Regions from separate parts of the Parashewanella sp. 2304DJ23-3 genome, predicted to be linked through region 1. Evidence: predicted binding sites of a transcription regulator. Region 1 holds the regulator's gene; the other holds the start of a gene.
What was found. Region 1 encodes ArgR, which controls arginine synthesis, uptake and breakdown. Its sites were predicted from a motif close to ANTGAATANNTATTCANT; they were not measured.
Positions count from the first base shown of each region.

Region 1 (9,422 bases):
ATATTACGATGAAAGAAAGTAATTAATGATGAATTAGAATTTATTTAGCAAAATTTCATGTTGTTATTTTAACGAATAAAAACAAACAACTTAAATGGTATTGTGTTCGTGATCACCTTATTAAAATAAGTTTATGTAATAGGTTATTTACTGATTTATAAGAATAAGTGTGATCAAAGTTTGATTTTTAATCAGTTAATAGCAAAAGTGCTGTTAAGTGTGATTTATGATTGAAAATTGATGCTTTTTGTAACGAAGATCTCAGTTTTTAGATGTTACTGCCATAAAAATGGTTGGCTATTTAGCCAACCACACTTCTTCTGCCCACAGCCAAAAATGTTCCCAATGCTCAGTAAAACGATCATTTTGCCAATATCGGACTTCACCTTGTTGATCGATGCAATAGAAGTTATCGCCAACTTGGCAGATGGCAATTTGATCTCTAGGTAAACCAATTGACCAAGCATAGCTCGTCACTTCCGGTAAAAAAGTATGTGAGCTTGGATCTGCCGCAGTGACAGGCTCAACGTTACCGAAAATGACATCGCTGGCTTCTAAAAGATATTCCTTTAGAGCACCAGGAAGCGGAATTAAAATTTGTTCTTCAACCTCAACTAATTGTTCAAAGGTTGGTAGTTCAAGCGGAAATGCAGTTTCGATGCTGGCATCTTGGAGCTGATCAATAATGTCGTTCATATTATGGGTTATCAAGATGTGATTTTCGACAAGTATAGAAAAAGCCGCAACGAAATGGCAGCGGCTTTTTTTATTTTGAATCAAATGAGAGTATTTACCAGATTTTCACCTGTTTATCAGGTGCGATATACATCTTATCACCTGGCTTAACACCATAGGTTTTGTAAAATGCTGGCATATTTGAAAGTGAGCCTACAGCTCTAAACTCTGCAGGAGAGTGAGGATCAGTGGCGACTTGATTACGTGCAGCGGCTTCTGTTTTTTTGCCTCGCCAAATTTGCGTAAAGCCGATAAAGAAACGCTGATCTCCAGTTAAGTCATCAATAATTGGTGCAGGCTTGCCATCCAAAGATTTTTGATAAGCTTTATAGGCAATGGTTAAACCTGATAAATCACCAATGTTCTCACCTAAAGTCAGTTGGCCATTAATTGGTAAATCTTTGAAAACATAATAGCCATCGTATTGTTTGACCAATTGAGCCGTACGATCATTAAATTTTGCAAGATCGCTCGGTGTCCACCAATTTCTTAGATTACCTTCTCCGTCAAATTTAGCGCCTTGGTCGTCAAAACCATGACCCATTTCATGGCCAATAACAGCACCAATACCACCATAATTCACCGCATCGTCCGCCGCCATATTAAAGAAGGGTGGCTGTAAAATGGCTGCAGGGAATACAATTTCATTCATGGTTGGATTGTAATAAGCATTCACCGTTTGCGGTGTCATATGCCATTCTGCTTTATCTATCGGTGAGCCAAGCTTGGCTAAGTCTTTATTGAATTGAAACTTAGCTGCGCGCTCGATATTACCAATTAAGTCTCCATTTTTGATTGTGAGTTTACTGTAATCTTCCCATTTATCTGGGTAACCAATTTTAGGAACAAATTTACTGAGCTTCTCTTGAGCGGCCACCTTAGTTTGTTCACTCATCCAAGGTAAGCCGTTAATGCTGTCACTATAGGCAGCACGTAAGTTTTCAACGAGGTGTTCCATGCGTTCTTTAGCGGCTGGGGTAAAGTGACGTTTAACGTAAACCTTGCCGACCACCTCACCAAGTACACCATTTACTGTGCTTACACCTCTTTTCCAGCGAGGTTGCTGCTGTTGTTGACCATTAAGCGTCTTAGCAAAAAATTCAAAGTTTTCTTTATCCAGAGGCTGAGAAAGATTGCTCGCAGCACTGGTTAAAGATTGCCAAGTCAGATATGTGCGCCAATCAGACATTGAGTGTTGAGCTATTACTTTACCAAGCCCGGTTATGAAGCTCGGTTGATTGATTATGATGGTTTTCTGGTTTTTGACTCCAAGATCTTTTAAATACACAGCCCAGTCGATTTGCGGAGACAGTTTTTTAAGATCTTTTATTTGATAAAGGTTGTAAGTTTTGGTGCTGTCACGATTATCAACGACATCCCAATGCTGCTTAGCGATATCAGTTTCTAGTGTCATAACTGTCTGAGCGGCTTTTTGAGCATCAGGTAAGCCAGCAAGCTTAAACATCTTGGCTATGTGCGCTACGAATGCTTTACGAATTTTTACAAAGCGTTCTTCTTTATTAAAGTAGTAGTCCTTGTCTGGCAGGCTTAAGCCATATTGCCATATGTGCGGCGCATAACGGCTCGAATCTTTGGCATCGATGTCTACGTAGAAAGCCATGGGTGTTCCGCTGCCAAGTCGCTGACTTTTTGCAAAATAACCCGCAAGTTGTGATTTATTTCTAAGTTTTTTGATATCAGAAAATTGTTGTTGAATTGGAGTAATGCCGAGCCGGTCTAATTTAGAAACATCCATGAACGAACGATAAAGGTCAGCTACTTTCTGCTCATCAGTCCCAGCTTTTAAATTTGGTTTATCAGCAAGTTGCTCGATGATATTTTTCACATCTTCTTGAGATTTTTCACGTAAATCATAGAAGGCACCTGCGCTGGTTCTATCTCCTGGAATCTTGGCATTTTTTAACCAAGTACCATTTACATAACGATAAAAGTTATCTTGCGGACGGACGGACTTGTCGAAGTTAGCAAAATCAATTCCTGATTTTAAGGAATTAACGCCTTGTTCATTATGGTTTGGTGGAGGAGGGGGAGTTGGAGCATATCTATCATTTCCACATGCGGTTAACGCGAATACAACAGAAGCAGCTAAGCTACCGAGAATGATTCGTTTCATGATGTTTCCTATATGAATTGATGCTTTTTTAAGCTATATCAAAAATCGATGAGAAACAATGACAATCTGTTTCAAGATATGTAGTTATTTCATATGGCTATATCACTATCAATTGTATATCCCAATCACGCTTCAAAATCCTCGTTTGAGGTTGCAAAATATGTTTGATGAGAAGCTATGTGAAGGTGAGAAAAAAAGTGATAAGTCTAAATTCGATTACTACTTTATTGGTCTGAATTTATTCTAGCCATACTTTCGTAGGTTATTTCATATTGGTAGAGCTTGAGGGAAATCTCCAGTGGTTTTTTAGACGCATTAAGCTAAAATCGTCGTGAATTTATCCATTTAATTGTTTAGTATGAAATTACTCTCAGGAGAAAAACATGGATATAGAATCAATGCCAAGGGAACAACTCGGGATTTGCGCTGAAGGGAATCTACACAGTATTTATTTGATGTATAACGCTCGTGATCATGTAGAGCCTTTATTACGTCCTTGTTTAGCATCAGTCGCACAATATATTTTTGAGCAGACCGATCAGCATGCAGACAGCGCTTTCAATGGTTTTGTGGCTGTAGGTGCGAATTATTGGGACAGTTTATACCCAGATTCTAGACCGCAACTGTTAAGACCGTTTCCATCACTTCAATACAATGACTTAGTTGCTCCAGCTATTGAGTTTGACCTTTTCTTTCATATTCGTTGTGATCGTTATGATGTGCTTCACTTAGTGGCTAATGAAATCCATCAGATGCTTGAAGGACTTGTGGAACTTGTCGATGAAGAGCGTGGGTTCAGATACATGGACAGCCGTGATCTAACAGGGTTTGTTGATGGCACTGAAAACCCGAAAGGTCGCCAGCGTCAACAAGTTGCTTTGGTCGAAGAAGAGGATGAAGAATTTCAAGGCGGGAGTTATGTTCACGTTCAAAAATACGAGCACAAGCTGAATCACTGGCATCGACTTCCACAAAAAGAACAAGAAGATATTATTGCTCGAACCAAACAAGACGATATTGAGTATGCTTCTGAAGATAAGCCGTTAACTAGTCATATTAAACGTGTGAATTTAAAAGATGAAAACGGGAAGTCTAAAGAAATTCTTAGGCAAAGCATGCCATTTGGATCTTTGAGGCAGCAAGGCTTAATGTTTATTTCTGTGTGTAGAACGCCTGCACATTTTGAAGATATGTTAACAAGTATGATCAAAGGTGACGGACATGGGCATACTGATAAGCTGATGGAGTACACTCAAGCCCTCACAGGATCTTCATTTTTTGCCCCATCACTAGATTTTTTACTAGAAAAAGTTTAATTCACTAGCACAACTATCTATAAAATAAAAGAGTACGCCCCATACGTACTCTTTTTTACATTTAGATTACAATTAACTATTCAGTGTAATTGAATAGTGATTTTATCGTTTCTAATGTTCTATCTATGTTACTAATGTTTGATGGAGTAATGAAAATTGTATCATCACCAGCAATAGTGCCTAAAATTCCTTCAGGCTTCCCTATTGAGTCTAACAACCTTGCGATAAGTTGAGCAGCACCTGGGCTGGTGCGAACAACAATCATTGAACAGTTGTGATCAACATCTAACACTAGATTTTTTAGTGGGCTACCAGCTGTTGGGACCCCTAACTCAGCTGGTAAACAGTAAACCATTTCTTGCTTTGCATTTCGGGTGCGAACTGCCCCAAACTTGCTCAGCATACGGGATACCTTAGATTGGTTAATGTTACTAAACCCCTCGGATTGTAGAGCAGTAACGATTTCACTTTGAGAGCCAAATCGTTCTTCTTTCAGAATAGCCTTAAAGACTTTTACGAGCTCTTCTTGGTTCTTGTTTGTCATAATAATTTTTCAGTGATTTTTAACTTAAACAATCTGCGACAGTTTATTGAAATATCTAAACTGTTACTTCATTTTTACTTGAATAAATTTTCAATCTTTATATTCAAAAAACTTAAAGATCTTTGCATAACAGATGCATTTTTGTCAAATAAAATGACTTGCATTGCATAAATATTCATTTGTAATTGTGGGGGAAACTAAGGTTTACGCTGCTACAATTTTTCAGTTTTTTCAGTGCTATGTATAGAGGTTGTGAGATTGATATTTTGCTCGCATTCCAGTAAGGTTGCGCCATAATTATGATCTATGTCACAGAATACCGATAAATCAACGGAGAGAACTATGAAAGTTGCTGTACTTGGTGCTGCTGGTGGTATCGGCCAGGCACTTGCCCTATTACTAAAAACTCAATTACCTGCGGGTGCAAAATTATCATTATATGATATCGCTCCTGTTACACCTGGTGTTGCCGTTGACCTAAGCCACATCCCAACAGATGTTGAAGTTAAAGGGTTTGCTGGTGAAGATCCATCTGCGGCTTTAGAAGGCGCAGACGTGGTACTTATTTCTGCTGGTGTTGCTCGTAAACCAGGTATGGATCGCTCAGATCTGTTTAACATCAATGCTGGTATTGTTCGTAACTTGATCGAGAAAGTTGCTGCAGTATGCCCTAAAGCATTGGTTGGTATCATCACTAACCCTGTTAACACTACTGTTGCGATTGCTGCTGAAGTATTAAAAGCGGCTGGCGTATACGACAAGAACCGTCTGTTCGGTGTTACTACACTTGATGTTATTCGTTCTGAAACTTTCATCGCTGAAGCGAAAGGTTTAAGCCCTGCTGATGTGAACATCAATGTTATTGGTGGTCACAGTGGTGTAACGATTCTTCCTCTACTTTCTCAAGTAGAAGGTGTGAGCTTTACTGATGAAGAAGTTGCAGCACTAACTCACCGTATCCAGAATGCGGGTACTGAAGTAGTTGAAGCTAAAGCTGGTGGCGGTAGCGCTACACTTTCAATGGGTCAAGCGGCTTGTCGTTTTGGCTTATCACTAGTTCGTGGCCTTCAAGGTGAAGCAAATGTTGTTGAATGCGCTTACGTTGATGGTGGTAGTGAGCACGCTGAATTTTTCGCACAACCTGTAGTTTTGGGTAAAAACGGTGTTGAAAAAGTACTGTCTTATGGTGACGTTAGCGAGTTTGAATCAAACGCACGTGATGCAATGCTAGACACACTTAAAGGTGACATCAAAATTGGTGTTGAATTCGTTAAGTAAACTTAAGCGAATATCCTAAAATTGAAAGCGGAGCAAATGCTCCGCTTTTTTGTGCATAGAGTATAACGAGTATTAATGAACAATATATTGAAAGATATACCTAATGAGCTTTCCGAAGAGTTCTTCGAAACCATTGCCGGAAATGACAAGATTAAGATTGAGCGGATCATTTCAAAAGGGCACAAAAGCCCTGAAGATTTTTGGTATGATCAAGATCAAAATGAATGGGTCATTATTCTTAAAGGTGAAGCTAAGTTAGAACTTGAAGATGGACAAGTTATTCATTTAAAAAACGGGGATTATTACAACATTCCTGCTCATCTAAAGCATCGAGTAGCTTGGACACAAGACGACGCTGAAACGATTTGGTTAGCTGTTTTTTATTCCACCTAGGATATGCTCCTTGAGATGCACATTCTCTTTATTTTTTTGCTCGTAATACCAATTAAAAGTACTTGTCATGTATTCAATGGTATTCAATAGAGTGCACGCCCTCTAGTCATGATTAAAAGCTTACGAGTAAATGTCCCCCAGACTAGAGGCCGTTCCCAATTAGTCATTTCGATTTTAGGCGTAACCCTAAGGGCTGTGTATATTTTTCGCTTCTTCTGTGTTGCCGAATGTTTATGTAGAACAACTACACCTCACATTCGTCGTCTTGAATAAACAAAAAACCTACAACAGCAAATCGAAATCGTTAATTGGAAACGGCCTCTAGGGCTTTATTTCACTGCTTGGATAAACCTTTCCGGCGAATACGGTTCCCCATACATGAATCCCCCTAATTTTAGTCTTATCGACGGTAAAGGGATCATCGTCTAGAACAGTAAAATCGGCAAACTTTCCGGTTTCGATGCTACCAACTTTGTCGTCAATGCCTAAAGTGTATGCGGCATCTATGGTAATCATCTTCATGGCTTGATACACCGAAATACGCTCGGACGGCGCTTTTACCTTACCAGACATTCCTATTCGATTAACTGCTATCCAAACTTTCTCAAGTGGAACAGGCGGAGCTACAGGCATATCAGCATGCAATGAAACCGTTACATCGTTATCTAATAGTGTTTTTAATGGTATCGTCGTATCCGCTCTGTCTGCGCCAATGTATGCTTCGTTCATATCAGAACGGTAATACAAGTAATATGGGTTAACACTGGCTAATGCGCCTAATTTAGACATTTTTTTAATCATTTCAGGCGTCACTATCCCTAAATGTTCAAAAGTAAACCTGTGGTCAAATCTAGGCTTCTCCGATTGTAATTTTGCAAGTGCATTCAAAGTAACTTGATTTCCTGCGTCGCCATTTGAGTGTACATGGATTTGCTGGTTTGCATTCCACCAAGGCAACATTAATTGGTATAGAAACTTTGGTGGTGTTAAATATAAGCCGTGATGGCCATCAAAGTATCCTGGTGGCTTCATTTTCATATTTAAGCTGAGAAAAGCATCGTCAGAAAAAAACTTAACCCCATTAAATATTAATTTATTGGTGCTTTGGTCTTCTAAACTTTCTAGTTTATTAACTGCATTTTTACCATAGGTTTTGACAAGTGAACTTGAAAATGAAACAACAACACATCGCATTGGTGTTGTCTCTGCATTAAAAAAACGAGTGTTAGCAGTCAGTTCGGTTTTCCAGTCTAAGACCCCCATAGCCAGTTCACTCGTTGTGGTAATGCCAAACTTGCGGCTCAGATCTGTAATGTATTTTAAGGTCTTTGCATTTTGTGTAGGAGTAATGAGATGAGAAAATAACTTTTTCGACATCATTATTGAAGCGGTAGCGCCTTCAAATATTCCTGTTAGTTCTCCATTTTTATCGCGATTAACGCCTTGAACAAGCAACTCTTGCTGTGTCAAAGGATGCAATTTTAGTGCTGCGGAATTTAAAAATAAATTATGAATCGATGAATCTGAAATGATGATTGGATGAGTTGCCGATATTTTATCAAGTGTTCGTTTATCCAGGGTAAATTTGCCATTGTCCATGGCGAGTACATCGTAACCACTCACGATAAGGGGCTGCGTTGGTTTTTTTAATGCTTTTATATATTGCTTGAGCCTTGCTATTGCCTGCTGTTTGGTTTTTACAGGCACATAAGTTTTACCATAGGGTCTGGGTATTGGGTAATAACTCAAAGAGGGTAGGCGATAGACCAGTCCAGCCAATAGAGGATGAGCGTGTGGCTCAACAAAGCCTGGAGTGATAATTTTATTTTTAAAACGGTCATCGACGGTATAGGGCTTGTCTTTTAACCACAACTTAAAGGATTTTAGTGTGCCAACTGAAATTATTTTTCCGTTTTGAACAGCCACTGCTGACACTTTGGGCTGCATCGGGTTCATTGTGTAAATCTTCTTAGCTTGGTAAATGATGATTGGATGCTGAGATGCTTGAGCAAGCGGGCAGATTAGAATGATTAAAACAGTGAGGAATAATTTAGTAAGGCGTTGGGTTAGCATTGTAGGCCTCAAGATATTATGTCGATGTTTATATTCTACTCCAAAATAGAAATTTCACACTGAAATGTAGTTTGAGTTTTCGAGGAGGTTAAGATGCTTATTACATTTGATGAAAGAAAATATTATATGTATTTTCCAACGCTTACAAATGACATCTCAATTTATCTATCAGATGTTGTAGCTCCAACATTCATTGCAAATTAGCGTCACTTACGGAATCAAAATATTAGTTAATTATTATTTCTAATCAGTTCTAGAAACTCGTTTCTATGGCTTTAGCCATCGCAGCTACCCCGTTAGTCCGTGATGGACTTAGTTGGGTGTATAAACCTAATTCAGTAAACAATTGCTGGATATCGAGGTTTGGTTTTGTATTTTGATTGTGAAAAACCGCAAGTAATATCACAATCAAGCCTTTAACGATTCTTGCATCACTGTCTGCGATGAAGTAATGATTACCTTCTATGACTTTATGGTAAAGCCAAGCATCACTTTCACATCCATCTATTTTCGCAGTTTCAATCTTAAACTCAGGCTTCAATTTTGGGGCACGTTTGCCAAGAAGCATTAATTGTCGATATTTTTCTTGCCAATTTTTTGCAGCCAAAAAGGTTTTTGTAATTTCGCTTAACTCAGGGATGGTATAATGAAAATCATGAGTGTCAGGGAATGCTTGAGACATTAATTTAATAACTCCAATGTTTGTCGTAGCGCACCGATAAAAGTATCAACATCAGCTTGAGTAGAATAAATTCCAATAGAAACTCTGCAACAACCTTTAATCTGCATTAAGTCCATTAAGGGCATGGCACAATGATGGCCGCAGCGAATCGCAATGCCTTGTTGATCTAATAACATTCCGATGTCTTGATGGTGTTCATCTTTAACGTTGAACGCTACAACACCTACATTGTCTTTTGACTGAGCATAGACTTCAATTTCAGTAAGC
Region 1 is NZ_JBWQOH010000001.1:887,271-896,692, reverse strand. It holds gene AC1EU2_RS03945 (SMI1/KNR4 family protein) at 298-696, opposite strand; gene AC1EU2_RS03940 (M13 family metallopeptidase) at 791-2,869, opposite strand; gene AC1EU2_RS03935 (Dyp-type peroxidase) at 3,253-4,185, shown strand; gene argR (transcriptional regulator ArgR) at 4,262-4,729, opposite strand; gene mdh (malate dehydrogenase) at 5,072-6,007, shown strand; gene AC1EU2_RS03920 (cupin domain-containing protein) at 6,083-6,400, shown strand; gene AC1EU2_RS03915 (amidohydrolase) at 6,722-8,473, opposite strand; gene AC1EU2_RS03910 (SufE family protein) at 8,727-9,155, opposite strand; gene AC1EU2_RS03905 (cysteine desulfurase) at 9,155-9,422, opposite strand, start outside.

Region 2 (9,422 bases), on a different contig from region 1:
TCAAAAGTTAAGGTTAAAAAAACGTTTAAAAAGTTGCGTTAAATTTATGTAGTGTTAGCCTATATGTCACGAGTCAATACTCTAGCTAATTAACAATTATAAGACAGGGAGTCTGGCATTATGAAGTCAGGTTACAAAGTTATATTCCTTTTATTTTCGACGTTACTATTATGGGCTTGTGGTGGCGGAGGTGATGGTGGCATTAAAGATGATGGCTCCAGTGGCGGTGATAACGGCGGAGGCAATGGTGGTACCGATGTCACTTATGCTATTTCTCTAGAATCCTCAACTACAACTATTTCTAAATCTGCTCCAGCTACGCTCACAGCAAAAGTTGTGAACAACTCTAATGAAGTCCAAGCAAATCGAGTTGTTGTATTTTCATTAAGTGATGAAAATATGGGGGCCTTTAGTGTTGCAAATAATAAAGTTGCAACGAACAGTGAAGGTATTGCGAGTATTGAGCTTTCGACGGGTAATATTGCAGGTGCAACTACGGTATCGGCAACTCTTGAAGGTGATGACTCTGTTACAACTGATATTGTCGTGACAATGGTCGGTGATGGTGGTGATGCCGGTTCAGGCATCCAAGTATCTGTTTCAATAGTCGATAGCGAAGGAGAGCCTGTTGAGTCTATTACCTCATTGTCTCCAGCTACTGTTGTTGCTACAGTAACTGGGGGAAATAATCCGTCAATCGTTACGTTTTCTACATCAATAGGAAGGTTGATCCCTGATGCCGCAGTAACTGATTCAGAAGGTATGGCACGAATAAGCATTTATGCTGATGATGAACTAGGAGCCGGAGAGGTAACTGCGACTACATCAACAGGTGAGTCAGGTACTGCAATTGTTGTGGTTGGCGCTACGAACCTAGTTATGGGAGGCGGTACACCTTTTGTTGAAGGTGTTGCTGATGTGAGTGTGCAGCAGTTATCGGCTGGAGGCACTGCTACTATTTCTGTGAAGGTCCAAGATGACAGTGGTAATCCATATACTCAACCAATTGACGTTACTTTCACTTCAAGGTGTTCAACAAGTAACCCTCAACAAGCACAAATAAGCTCTCCAGTAGCTACAGTTGACGGCGTTGCTACTACAACCTATCTCGCTGAAGGCTGTGTTGGTGATGATCAAATAAATGTGACTGCGAATGCTGGTGGGTTGAATTTATCTGCAACAGGTTCGTTGAATGTTTTACCTGCAAATGTAGGTAGTATTTCTTTTATTTCTGCAACTCCTGAACTATTGACGATTAAAGGAACAGGTAATCAAGAAACTTCGGTAGTAAGATTTAGAGTTCTAGATCAAAATGGCAATCCTGTAAGCAATCAGGATGTTAGTTTTGCTCTGAATAACAACGCAGGGGGATTATCAATAAACCCTACGCAGGCAACAACAAACGCTGAAGGTTTTGTTCAAACTGTCGTAAATGCGGGCACAGTTGCTACACCAGTTCGAGTGACAGCAACAGTACTGGGCACGTCTCCGCTCGTATTAGGGCAGTCAAGTCAACTTGCTGTTTCAACTGGTATTCCAGATCAAGACAGCTTTACTCTTTCTGCATCGTCATTGAATGTCGAAGGTTGGAACCGGAATGATGCGAGAGTCACTATTACTGCTAGATTAGCCGATAAATTTAACAATCCGGCTCCAGATGGCACTACGGTTTCATTTACTTCTGAGGGCGGTGATATCGGTCCAAACTGTCAAACCGAAAACGGCGAATGTTCTGTCGAATGGATAAGTTCAAATCCTAAACCATTAGGGCAAGTATTCCATGCAAACGGTAGTTTAGCTGATGGTGTGATAGGCATAGAAGGAAGAGTACCTGTCGATGCTTTAAGTGCTGATAATGATGCTTATTTTGGCGGAAATTTCCATAAAGGTGTTTATGGTGGGCGGGTAACGATCACTGCTACTGCAATAGGTGAAGAGTCCTTTACTGACACTGATGGAAGTGGTTGGTTGGATACTGAAGAAGAGGCTCAAAAGTTTCTAAGCGGGAAAGATGTTTCTGGAGAGCCATATGATTTGGCAGATCCATACACTGATCACAATGAAGATGGACTGTTTAACCCTCATCAAGATCACCCTGCTGGCATTATAGAGAGAGCAGGTGGAGATAATGAGTCACTAATCCCGTTTCCTACTTTACCATTGACACAGGATGGTACGTATGATGCCGCTGATGGGAAGTATAACGGTGTATTGTGTAAGTCTGATTTAGTTAATATTTGTGCTGATGGTGTTAATAACCCTAAATCGAGTCCATTACGCAGAAGCCTTGTCATTATAATGTCAGGCAGTAATGCACATGTTACTCCAATTAGCCCAGCAGATATTTCTGATGATATTTCAGGAAACTCAGTCATTGATATTGATGGTAAAGGTACTGGCTCTGTAACATTCACAGTTTCGGATCTTCATAACCAACCAATGCCTGCAGGAACAATTATTAGATTTAGTACTTCAGCAGGTTCGATGGCAAGTGCATCGACATTGGAGTGGCCAGATACTAATGAAAACAGAGGTACAGAGATTACAGCTGTGGTTAAAGGGGCAGATGAACCGGACACAGGTATATTAAGTGTTTCGATTGAGACTCCGAATGGAGCACCTGTTGGCCTCTTTAGTATTGATGTTAATATCTTCTAATTAGTGTTGGAATACATCTAGCCGCTCAAATGAGCGGCTTTTTTATGCCCCTAAATACGCTGAAAAGGATAAATGGATCCTAAATCTAAAATTTGAGTTAATTCATCCAGCGCCGTTCTTGACTCATTCAATAGCTCAATATCAACACAGTCTCTAATTTCTAATCGATCTCGATAATGTTTACTTATCCATTCGGTTAACGTTATGAACAATGCATCATCCAGTAATGTTGATTGATTTACTGCGGATAGTTCATCATTATTTAAGACGACTCGTAAACGCAAACACGCTGGTCCACCACCGTTTTTCATGCTTTGTTTTACGTCAAAGTAGTTAACCTCTTTGATTGAAGTTTCACGAGTCATCAGCTCGCAAAGATAATCATAAACTCGTGGGTTTTCTTTACACTCTATTGGGGCAATCAATCTCATGGCACCATCGTTTGAATCAACCAATTGAGTATTAAATAGGTAGCTCGATACAGCGTCTGAAACTGAGACTTTTGCCAAAGGAACTTTAATTAATTCAAGTGTTCCATTGAGAAGGTTGTTGATAGGTTCAAATATCTTAATTTCATCTAAATAAGCACTTTCATGATAAAAAAGGACGTTGCGATTCCCTACAGCTATGACATCGTTATGGAAAACACCTTCGTCAATTACATCTGGATTCTGTTGAACAAAGAAAACCTCATTTGGGGACAACTGGTGTAATCTAGTAATAGCCTCTGAAGCTTCAAGTTTTTGTCTGGCAGGATAGAGTTTAGGTTTCGGTAAGTTACGATCCTGGATACATTCACCAAAAGTGAATACCTCTAACCCCTTATCACCATAGCTTTGGCAAAGACGAGTGTGATTAGCTGCGCCTTCATCACCAAAATACGTATGAGAGGGTAAAGCTTGATGATGTGTGAAGTATTTATCTGACGGAAACGTTGCCTTCAAAATTTGAGATGTGCTCTCATGTTCAATGCTGCGGTGAAACTTATCGATAAGGTTCGCTGCGGTAAAATGTACCTTATGATTGAAAGTATCGGGACTAGGAGATACTGTTGCCGCATTCGCCGTCCACATGCAAGATGAGCTACAACATGCGTTAAAGAGTATTGGAGCTTGTTTAAAGGATCTTTCAAGAACTTGGCTGTCAGAGCCTGTAAACCCGAGTTTTTTGAGCGTGTAAATGTCAGGACGCTCCTGGGGGGCAAGTATTCCCTGAGTTAACCCCATATCAGCAAGGGCTTTTGCTTTTTTCAATCCTTGAAGTGCTGCGGCTTTAGGGTTGGAAACTTGGTTCGCACTTTTGATTGATGCGACATTCCCAACAGAAAGACCGGAATAGTTATGAGTGGGCCCAACGAGGCCATCAAAGTTTGCTTCAATGTATTTCATCTTAAGCTTGATTGGTCTACAAGTAATATAAATATAGACAAATCAAGCTTAATGAATGCTAACTTTTTGTTCGTTTATTTAGAAATGGCTTCAATTAACATTGCTGAAATGTCACCACCGACCCTTAATGTTTCTTCTGAACTCGAAGCACCACGGCCGGAAGCGTCTGTAAACGGTGCGATTTCCATCATATCAGCACCTGTTATTGGATAAAACTCTGACAGTGTTGCAATGATTTCTTTTGCTTGTTCAGGTGTTAATCCATCCGGCTCAGGTGTGCCAGTGGCAGAAGCAAACTCAGAATCAATGGCGTCAATGTCAAAACTGACATAAAGCTCATCAATCTTTTCATTTTTTAAATGAGTTAAAATTGTTTCAACTGTTTTGGCCGCACCATTTTCAATCACTTCGTGCGCCCAATGTTGTCTTACACCAAACGTATCTTCCCAATGTGATTTCGGTTTACCGCTTGAACGAATACCAATTTGAACTAAGTGGCTGTTATCATTCAAATCATCAAGAATGTGAGTACACCAAGAACCAAAGCACAGATCAATACCTAAGCGTTCAACAAGTAGGTCTGTATGAGCGTCAAAGTGAATGATGGCGACACGTTTACCTTGCTTCTTTTTCGCTTGTAAGTATGCCTTTGTTAAAGGGTAACTGTTTGAGTGATCACCACCAATTCCAAAGATGCCTTTATTCGGGAACTCAGCATAGAAATCGTGCAATACATCTTCAGTAATGCTTAAAGGACTGATTGGATAAGATGACTGAGGATCTTGATATAATGCTTTACGGCAATTTTTAATTGTTGGGTCGTTAAGGTACTTATCATGAAGTAAGTGTGGGATAACACGTATATCACCTAAATCGAAGTAACTAAGAGAATTATGTTGATTTAACAGTGTATTACGAAGGAATAATGGTCCCCAGTTTGCACCTCGTAGGATACCACCCCCGCAATCTGATGCAATTCCCATCACGACTGCTTTTTTATTATCAGTGGGTAATTGAAGAAGCGACGTTTTCCAGTTTTTTTCAACAACACTTGCATCATCATCACCAAAAAGTGCTAAATGTAATGCTTGCTTTCTTTCCTTTGCCGTGTTTACAGTAAATACACCGTTGCCTGCTGGGCATAAGCAGTTTTCGAGTTTAGTAATCAAAGATTGCAAAGAATCAGTCATTTTATACCTATTGTTAATATTATTCGTATTTAAGGTGAATACTTCGAAGATGGCTCAGTAGTATACGTATGAAAATTTGCTTCACAACTGTTCAATATTTGAAACATTCATAAAATTACGCTAATAATTGCATAACTATGTTTTTATGTGTGGTAAATATATGACTATTAAGTTTTAATATCGCAAAAATATTTTTTACAACTTTTTATTAGATGGTTAAAAAGTGAGTTAGCGGCACAAATAAAGGAGGTTATGACTTGAAACTCTCGGCACAACACTCTATATATGTTGCCAATTTTATCTTCATCTGCATTTTGGCGTAAATCACACTATGGGAAAATCGCTAGTTATTGTCGAGTCTCCGGCTAAAGCTAAGACAATTAATAAGTATCTTGGAAAAGACTTTATTGTTAAGTCCAGTGTTGGTCACATTCGTGATCTACCAACATCGTCCTCTGCAAAAACAACTGATAAAGCAGCAAAAACAGCGGCAGAAGTTCGTAAAATGTCAGCTGAAGAGAAGGCTAAGTATAAAAAGCAAAAAGAAAAGAAAGCCTTGGTTGCTCGTATGGGTGTTGACCCAGAAAACGGTTGGAAAGCAAAATATCAAATATTGTCTGGTAAAGAGAAAGTCGTTAACGAGCTACAGAAGTTAGCAGAAAACGCTGATTGCGTTTATCTCGCAACCGATTTGGATAGAGAAGGAGAAGCGATTGCTTGGCATTTACAACAGATAATTGGTGGTGATGAATCTCGCTATCAACGAGTTGTATTTAATGAGATCACCAAATCTGCCATTCAAGATGCCTTCAGTAAACCATCAGAACTCGATACCAATATGGTTAATGCACAACAAGCACGTCGCTTTTTAGACCGTGTTGTTGGTTTTATGGTATCGCCACTTCTTTGGAAAAAAGTTGCACGTGGCTTATCTGCGGGGCGTGTTCAATCTGTAGCAGTGCGTTTAGTTGTTGAGCGTGAAGGTGAAATTAAAGCTTTTGTGCCAGAAGAGTACTGGGATGTATTTGCTGAACTTCAAACTGCAGCTAGTGACAAATTAAAACTTGAAGTTGTTAAGTATAAGGGTGACGCCTTTAAACCTAAGAATGAAGCTGAAGCAAATGTTGCTGTAAGCGCCTTAAATTCTGCAGGGTTTAAAGTTGTTGCTCGTGATGTCCGAGGCACCAGCAGTAAACCGTCTGCACCTTACATCACTTCTACTTTGCAACAAGCAGCCAGTACACGTTTAGGTTTCGGTGTTAAGAAAACCATGATGTTGGCGCAGCGCTTATATGAAGCGGGTCACATCACTTATATGCGTACGGACTCCACGAACTTGAGCCAAGAAGCATTGGATAACGTTCGTGAGATGATTGGTTCTGAGTTTGGTGCAGCCTATTTACCTGAGAATCCAATTCGATACGGGAGTAAGCAAGGCGCTCAAGAAGCCCATGAAGCGATTAGACCTTCAAACGTAAAACTTGAAGCTGCATTCCTAAATGAAATGGAACGTGACGCACAGCGCTTATATGAACTTATTTGGCGTCAATTTGTGGCATGTCAGATGACACCTGCACAATATGATGCAACAAAACTGAAAGTTGAAGCAGGTGATTACCTATTAACAGCTTCAGGAAGAACGCTTAAATTTGATGGTTGGACAAAAGTACAGCCAGCCATCAAGAAAAAGAACGATGAAGAAAGTGATTTACCAATGTTATCTATTGGTGACACATTAAATCTAAATGGTGTAGAACCTAACCAGCACTTTACTAAACCGCCTGCACGTTTCAGTGAAGCCTCATTAGTTAAAGAACTTGAAAAGCGTGGTATTGGTCGTCCATCAACTTACGCAACGATTATTTCTACTATTCAAGATCGTGGCTATGTAAAAATCGAAAATCGCCGTTTCTATGCTGAGAAAATGGGTGAAATTGTCAGTGAGCGCTTAGTTGGTAGCTTCCCTGATCTTATGAGTTATGACTTTACCGCTGATATGGAGCAAACATTAGATGATGTTGCTCATGGTGAGCTTGACTGGAAGAAGGTGTTAGACGGTTTCTATAAGGGCTTTACAGGCAAGATTGAAAAAGCGGAATTAGAGCCTGACGAAGGCGGCATGAAGCCAAACCATATGGTTGAGACAGACATCGAATGCCCAACTTGTGAACGGCATATGGGAATTCGTACTGGGTCAACAGGTGTATTCCTTGGTTGTTCAGGCTATGCTCTTCCACCGAAAGAACGTTGTAAAACTACAATGAACTTAACACCGGGTGATGAAGCTGTCAGTGATATTGCAACATCAGAAACCGATGCTTTGAGAGCGATGAAGCGTTGTCAAATCTGTGGCACTGCGATGGACAGTTACCTCATTGATGAAACTCGTAAATTGCATGTTTGTGGTCAAAACCCAAGCTGTGATGGTTATGAAGTTGAAAAGGGTACATTCAAAATCAAAGGGTATGATGGACCTCTGATTGAATGTGATCGCTGTGGTTCCGATATGGAGCTCAAAAACGGTCGTTTTGGTAAGTACTTTGGCTGTACCAATGAAGAATGTAAGAATACTCGTAAACTGTTGAAGAATGGTGAAGTAGCGCCACCGAAAGAAGATCCTATTTTCTTACCTGAATTGAAATGTACAAAGTCTGATGCTCACTTCGTTCTGCGTGATGGTGCTGCAGGTATATTCTTAGCGGCAAGTACCTTCCCTCGTTCAAGAGAAACACGCGCTCCATTGATTGAAGAGCTAGTTAAATACAAATCATTATTATGGGACAAGTACAGCTATTTAGCTGATGCTCCAACAGAAGATGACCAAGGTAATAAGACCGTTGTTAAATTTAGTCGTAAAACTAAAGAGCAATACGTCGTTGGTGATAAAGAAGGTAAGCCTTCAGGTTTTGTTGCTAAGTTCGTGGACGGTAAATGGAATATTGAATCTAAGGCTAAAGTGCCGAAGAAAAAGTAACGGATACTTTCATAATAAAAAACCTCTCATTTGAGAGGTTTTTTTGATTCAATTCTTAATTTTTTGATCGATATTTCTACTCTACACCTAAATGTTCCAAAAACTGAACCTTCAAGAAAGGTATAAATTTAGCTATTTAATGCATACCCGCCTTGGACATGACCTATGTTGGTAAAGCCTAGTCGTGCTAAGGCTTGTGCAACAACTAAAGAACGGGTTCCACTCCGACAAACAAGAACATAGCGCTTATCTTTATCACTGAGGTGCTGTGCAATGAATTCAACCAAGCGAGTCATCGGTACATTTTCCTCAGCCTTAATGCCATGTTGGAGCATATATTCATGAGGTTCTCTAATATCAACGAGCTTCGCATCATGATCTTTCTCCAATAATATTGAAAGCTCATTTTTATCATATTCAATGATAGGGAGTGATTCGTCTACTTCAACATATGCACCACATTGAATCTCACAACCAGTTTGATCATTTAAATTGCTGTCTAACTCTGACTTTTGTTCACAGAACTCATCAATTGATGACTGCGTGCTTAAAACGTTAGAAAGTAGAACGTTTCTGTTGCATTCAGTCATTAATGTTGTGGTAAATTCGTTGTGATAATCGTGGCTTGCACAAATCAGTGTTGTCGAGGCCAGTAGTCCATTGAGTTTATGTAAGCTGTGATACATCTGCTCCGAGCTGCTTGTACAAAAATTGGTGCGACCTAAACTACCCATAAGAATAGTATCGCCACAAAATGCATATTTGAAATGCGGTTTAGCGGTATCAATTTCTTCAGTAAGTAAATAGCTTACACTGTCATCGGTATGTCCTGGGGTTTTAACTCGTAACAGTGCTTTATTCCCTATTCGGATTGTTGGGTAAGCATCTTTACCGACATAAACTGTATCAAAGTGCTTAGGCCAGCCTAGATGATCAGTCTTAGTTGTCATTTTCAGTTGAGCTTCTAGCTCTGGACGTGATGATTGATGGTCGGCATGACCATGAGTATCTAGAACTGCAGCGATTGTTAACTTTTGGCAATTTACAATGTTGACGATTCTAGAAATCAGCTCAGGAAGTGGATCAATAATTACAGCTGTTTTGGATTGCGCATCTGTATAGAGCCAGCAACAACTATTACCTGATTTAAGCTCTAAAAGCCCATTAACTAATTTCTGGTTTTCAGCGGGCTTTACCATAAGACAACTTTCG
Region 2 is NZ_JBWQOH010000007.1:49,501-58,922, reverse strand. It holds gene AC1EU2_RS13435 (Ig-like domain-containing protein) at 121-2,658, shown strand; gene astB (N-succinylarginine dihydrolase) at 2,709-4,046, opposite strand; gene AC1EU2_RS13425 (arginase family protein) at 4,121-5,236, opposite strand; gene topA (type I DNA topoisomerase) at 5,568-8,210, shown strand; gene AC1EU2_RS13415 (aminotransferase class V-fold PLP-dependent enzyme) at 8,339-9,422, opposite strand, start outside.
Region 2: the regulator ArgR is predicted to act here: its motif matches at 5,363-5,380, upstream of AC1EU2_RS13425 (arginase family protein).